2 regions of the Limosilactobacillus ingluviei str. Autruche 4 genome follow, and region 2 is predicted to be linked to the other one. Evidence: predicted binding sites of a transcription regulator. Region 2 holds the regulator's gene; the other holds the start of a gene.
The links. Region 2 encodes CtsR, which represses protease genes until heat stress. Its sites were predicted from a motif close to TTGGTCAAAAAAGGTCAAANA; they were not measured.
Positions count from the first base shown of each region.

Region 1: the regulator CtsR is predicted to act here: its motif matches at 1,726-1,746, upstream of clpP (ATP-dependent Clp endopeptidase proteolytic subunit ClpP).

Region 1 is NZ_HE997177.1:55,552-58,676, forward strand. It holds gene scrK (fructokinase ScrK) at 1-13, opposite strand, end outside; gene BN54_RS09030 (glucose-6-phosphate isomerase) at 130-1,488, opposite strand; gene clpP (ATP-dependent Clp endopeptidase proteolytic subunit ClpP) at 1,811-2,401, shown strand; gene BN54_RS09040 (M48 family metallopeptidase) at 2,471-3,125, opposite strand, start outside.
Region 2 is NZ_HE997173.1:1,133,616-1,136,740, reverse strand. It holds gene BN54_RS05550 (APC family permease) at 1-207, opposite strand, end outside; gene adhP (alcohol dehydrogenase AdhP) at 530-1,555, shown strand; gene BN54_RS05540 (CtsR family transcriptional regulator) at 1,712-2,176, shown strand; gene BN54_RS05535 (ATP-dependent Clp protease ATP-binding subunit) at 2,214-3,125, shown strand, end outside.

The DNA of each region.
Region 1 (3,125 bases), on a different contig from region 2:
TTCCGAGTAACATAGTATTTCCTCCTTTAACTTGGGTCATGTTCACGGTTGGTCTGGTGTTGCAACCGCTTAACATAAACTGGGAAAAATTACCGCCTGGTCGCCCAGACGGTAACCATAGTGATTAAATTATTGGTTGTCAGCCATTTCTTGGCGTAACTTGGCCCCGACTTCTTCGTAGCCCGGCTTGCCCAACAGACCAAACATGTTGGTCTTGTAGGCTTCGACCCCTGGTTGGTTGAACGGGTTGATCCCGTTTAAGTAGCCTGAGATTGCAATGGCCACTTCAAAGAAGTAGATTAAGTAGCCCAAGGTGAAGGCATCTTCCTTCTCGATGTGGACAGTCATGACCGGTACCCCACCAGCCACGTGAGCCGCCACGACGGCTTCGTAAGCCTTGGTGTTGACCCAATCCATGTTCTTGCCTTCCAGGTAAGCCAACCCGTCGAGGTTGGATTCGGTCGCTGGGATGACTTGATCATGGTTTGGCGTATCCAATTTAACGACCGTTTCCATCAAATTCCGCAGCCCTTCTTGGATGTATTGGCCCAAGGAGTGCAGATCGGTCGTAAAGTTGGCACTGGATGGGTAGATCCCCTTTTGGTCCTTCCCTTCGGATTCACCGGCTAATTGCTTCCACCATTCGGCAAACATCGTCATGTTTGGTTCATAGTTTTCCAGCAGTTCGGTGGTAAAGCCCTTCCGGTACAAGATGTTGCGGTAAGCTGCGTATTGGTAGGCCTCGTTCTTGGTCAGATCCGGATCCACGTAGGTGTCTTCGGCGGCCTTGGCCCCAGCCATCAGTTGGTCGATGTCGGCCCCCGAAGCGGCAATTGGCAAGAGCCCCACCGCCGTCAAAACGGAGTAGCGACCGCCGACCCCATCCGGAATCACAAAGGTTTCCCAGCCGGCCGCATCGGCTTCGGTCTTCAAAGCGCCGCGTTGGCGGTCCGTCGTGGCGTAAATCCGGTGGTTGGCTTCTTCTTCCCCGTACTTGTTGACCAGCAGTTCCTTAAAGATCCGGAAGGCAATCGATGGTTCCGTCGTCGTCCCGGACTTGGAAATCACGTTGATCGAGAAGTCCTTGTCGCCAATCAGTTCAATCAGATCATGAACGTAAGAACTGGATAAGGAGTTCCCGGCAAAGACCACCAGCGGAGCCTTACGGGCAGCTGGCGCTTGCGCTTGATAGAAGCTGTTGTGCAAGAAGTCAATGGCCATCCGGGCACCCAAGTACGAACCCCCGATCCCGATAACGACCAGGACTTCGGAGTCGCTTTGGATCTTTTTAGCGGCCGCCTTAATCCGGGCAAATTCTTCCTTGTCGTAGTCGGTTGGCAAGTGCAGCCAGTCGCGGAAGTCCGCCCCGGCACCCGTGCCTTGCCGCAATTGTTGGTCCGCGGCGTTGACCATTGCTTGCATTTCGCCCAATTCGTTATCGTGAACAAATTGCTTCAACGCTGAACTGTCAAATGATACGTGAGCCATGAATACAAAACCTCTTTCTTCCAAAATCAGTTGGGTTTATTTCTACATAATACGATCATATGCGTTTGTGAACCCGTTTTCAATACGCAAAACGAATTTTTCGTCGCCCTTACCGCCCTAATGGTCAATTGAAAATTTGTGGAAGCGGTTTCTTTTGGTGACGCCTATAATATACTTTACTTCCCAGCGTATGTCAACCGGTTAATATAAGATTGGGGGTCAGCTTTTTGACCAAATAATTTGACCTTTGCTGACCTACAGAGTAAACTATTCCTATCAGTTAGCAAACTACGCTAACCACTGCTAATTAGGAGGTTAGAAAATGAATCTTGTACCTACTGTCATCGAGCAATCCTCCCGCGGGGAACGCGCTTATGACATTTACTCACGCCTGTTAAAGGACCGGATCATCATGGTATCCGGCCCAATCGAAGACAACATGGCCAACTCGATTGTCGCCCAACTGCTCTTCTTGGACGCTCAAGACTCCACCAAGGACATTTACATGTACATTAACTCCCCAGGTGGGGTGGTTACGGCCGGGATGGCAATTTACGACACGATGAACTTCATCAAGTCCGATGTCCAAACGATCGTGATCGGGATGGCTGCTTCCATGGCCAGTGTATTGGTCTCCTCTGGGGCCAAGGGCAAGCGCTTTGGGCTGCCACACTCCACGGTAATGATCCACCAACCATCTGGTGGGGCCCAAGGGCAACAAACCGAAATTCAAATTGCCGCCGAAGAAATCCTGAAGACCCGCAAGATGCTGAACGAAATCTTGGCGGCCAACTCCGGGCAAACCTTTGAAAAGGTCCAACAAGATACGGAACGGGACAACTTTATGACGGCCCAAGAAGCGGTTGACTATGGTCTGTTAGACGGGATCATGGACAGCAACAGCCTCAAGTAATCCGGGAATTTAAAAACGGCTGACGTACCATTTCGGCACGCCAGCCGTTTTTTATCGTCTTCAAAAAGCCTATTGGGCACTCGCCTTCAACCGCGCAATCCGCTTCTCCAGCGCGGGATGATCCGCCAGTAAGTTGGCCCACCAACGTTGCGGTGGGGCCGCGTTAAAGGCCAGGCTGTTGACCACGAGGTTGGTTGCCTCTCCCGGGGCGGGCAGGGCCGCCAACTTTTGCAAAGCAGAAATTAAGCCCCGCGGGTCCCGGGTTAAGTCCGCTGAGCCGGCATCCGCCAAGTATTCACGTTGCCGCGACAGGGCAAAAAACATCAGCTTGGCTAAGGGAAAGCCCAGCACCAGCAAGGGTAGCCCCAAGCCCATCACCGCTACCCCGAAGATCACCAAAACCAATTTCAGCCAGCCGCCAACCCGGCTGGCAAATATCCCCCAGCCAAAGGCGACCAGCGTTACCCCCGTCAACAAGACGAGCTGAACCAAGGCCGCCGTCAACGTCGTCACCCGAATGTCATAATTACGGATGTGGGCTAATTCGTGGCCGAGCACCCCGCGCAGTTCTTCTTGATCCATCATGGCCAAGAGCCCGGCCGTGACCGCTAAGCTAGCGTGCTCCGGATCGCGGCCGGTCGCAAAGGCATTCGGCTCTTCGTCGGGCGTAACGTACAAGGCTGGCATTGGCAGCCCGCCCGCCAAGCAGAGTTCTTCAACGAGT
Region 2 (3,125 bases):
GGCCATTTCACCGGCGGCTTGCGTGACTGGCAAGAACCAGACCAAGCCGGCCAGCAGGAGGTAAAAAAGGGAGGTTGCGCCCGCTTTGCCAAACGGCGCGAATTCATCGATGGAAATCACCATTGAACTGGTCATGGCAAACAATTTGAGCCCCGTCAACTGATTGTAATTCTGGTTGGCAGTGGCGGTTTCTTCAGTTGTAGTCATAAAAAACTCCTCTGCTTAAATTGAAAAATAAACAACTCGGCTATTATACCAATTTTGAGAAGTAATAAAAGGGGTTAAAAATATAATTTTTAAAAGGGGCCGATCAACCGCTTGATCGTGGCATAAGTGAAAAATCTTTCGAACGTCGCTTAACTATACCAATCAATCAAAACGCCGTTGTAACAACTTTTAGAGCGGGCGATAGAAAAATATAAAACAAAAAAACTTTGAGAATGTTCATTTTTTCACTTGCCAAACGGCAGGAAGCTCGCTATGATATTAAGCGTAGGAAAGATTTACAGATACAAAGGAGATATGATCCATGAAGGCTGCAGTTATTAATGATCCAGTAGATGGTTACGTTACGGTTAAGGATGTTACCTTACGCGATTTAAAGCCAGGTGAAGCCTTGGTTGATATGGAATATTGTGGGTTATGCCACACTGACTTACACGTGGCGGCTGGTGACTTTGGTGAAAAGCCAGGCCGGATTATCGGTCACGAAGGGGTTGGGCGCGTTGCCAAGGTTGCCCCTGGCGTAACCAGCTTGAAGGTCGGTGATCGGGTATCGATTGCTTGGTTCTTCAAGGGCTGCGGTCACTGTGAATACTGCCTGACGGGACGCGAAACCTTCTGTCGCGAAGTGCAAAATGCCGGTTACACGGTTGACGGGGCGATGGCTCAACAATGTATCGTCGCTGCCGACTACGCGGTGAAGGTACCGGAAGGCTTAGACCTAGTTGAAGCGACCTCCCTGACTTGTGCAGGGGTAACGGTCTACAAGGCCCTGAAGGTTGCCGACATCAAGCCTGGTCAATGGGTCTCCATCGTCGGGGCCGGTGGTCTGGGGAACCTGGCCGTCCAATTTGCGCACAATGTCTTTGGGGCCCACGTCGTTGTTGTTGACGGGAACGATCCTAAGCTGGAAGCGGCGAAGGAAAACGGGGCGGAAGTAGTGATTAACCGCCACGAAGTTGACAGCGTTGCTCAAGCCATCCAAGAAAAAGTGGGCGGCGTTCACGCTGCCGTGGTAACGGCCGTTGCAGCTTCGGCCTTTGACCAAGCAGTTGATTCCTTGCGCCCAGATGGGAAGTTGGTTGCGGTTGCCTTGCCACAAGGGGATATGAAGCTCAACATCGCTAAGACGGTGCTGGATGGGATCATTGTGGCTGGTTCCTTGGTTGGGACGCGCCAAGACTTGGCTGAATGTTTCCAATTCGGGGCTGAAGGCAAGGTTAAGCCAATTGTTAAGACGCGCAAGTTAGCTGAAATCAACGACATGATCCAAGAATTAAAGGACAACAAGGTCGTTGGGCGGAACGTAGTTGACTTTGTTCACGAAGCCTAAGCAGCGTTAGTTGAATGAAGCAATACCATGAAATTGAGGGCTGGGAGCTGGTACCCAGCCCTTTTTTCGTGTTGTGTTGAAGGGTAAATCGAAGGCAAATCCGGAAAAGTGTGGTATGATTAAGGTCAAAATTAGTCAAGAAAGGGGCGCAGACCGGTGGAAGAACGTAGCATTTCAGACGTAATTGAAGCTTACCTGAAATCAATTTTAGGGGATGATCCCCGGATTGAAATTCGGCGGGCGGAAATTGCCGATCATTTTGATGTGGTGCCATCACAAATTAATTATGTCATCAAGACGCGCTTTAACCTGCAAAATGGTTACTTGGTGCAAAGCAAGCGGGGTGGTGGTGGCTACATCCGGATTGAACGGGTCAACCTACTGGATGATGATGATGTCTTACAGATGTTGATTGCCAATATTGGTGAAGCCATCAGTGAAAAAGACGCCGCTAAAATCATTAAGACTTTATATGAAGAAAAATTGATTTCACGCCGGGAGGGTGATTTAATGTTGGTCGGGGTGGCCAAACAAACCCTGAACCAAGCAAACAAGCAAGCTGAAGAGCGCTTGCGGGCAAGGCTCTTGGTTGCCTTGCTGACCCGGTTGCGGTATGAATAACGGCAGCGAATAGAGAAGATAATTGAAGGGGATTTACATGGACGATTACCGATATACGCCAAATGCCAAGGCGGTTTTAGAAATTGCGCACGAACAGGCCCTGTATTTTAAACACCAAGCTGTCGGCACAGAGCACCTGTTGCTAGCGTTGAGCTTGGAACACAGTGGGGTGGCGGCGGAATTGCTGGATCAATTCCACGTCACCAGTGACGATTTGCGGGCCGAAATTGAACGCTTTACCGGTTACGGCACCTTGGCAGTAGCTGACAGTCATGAGTATTTGCCAGCCTCACCGAAACTGCGCACCATCTTGTCGTTGGCAGCCCAAACGGCCCGGCAGCTGAATGCTGAACGGGTGGGGACAGAACACTTGCTGCTGGCGCTGTTAAGTGATGAGACGATTTTGTCTTCCCGGATTTTATTCAACTTGGATGTAAACTTGCAACAAGCCCGGCGGACGTTGGTGCGGAAATTGGGCAAGGCCGCCGGACAGGCCCTGAACCGCCAAAGTGCCAAACGTAATACGGCAACGCCGACGTTAGATCGTTTGGCACGGGATTTAACGGCCCAAGCAAAGCAAGGCGCTGGTGAGCAGGTCGTGGGCCGGGAAAAAGAAATTAAACGCATGGTACAACTGTTGAGCCGGAAAACGAAAAATAATCCGGTCCTGGTGGGGGAACCGGGGGTCGGCAAGACGGCGATTGTCGAAGGCTTAGCCCAGCGGATTGTCACTCAAGGCGTGCCAGCCAGCTTGGCCCAAAAGCGGGTGATGGCGCTGGACATGGGGTCGCTGGTGGCCGGTACCAAGTACCGGGGGGAATTTGAAGACCGACTGAAAAAAATTTTGGATGAGATTTACCGCAGTGGCGACGTCATTTTGTTTATTGACGAACTGCATACGGTGGTCGGTGCCGGTGGGGCTGAAGGGTCCGTAGATGCTTCCAATATT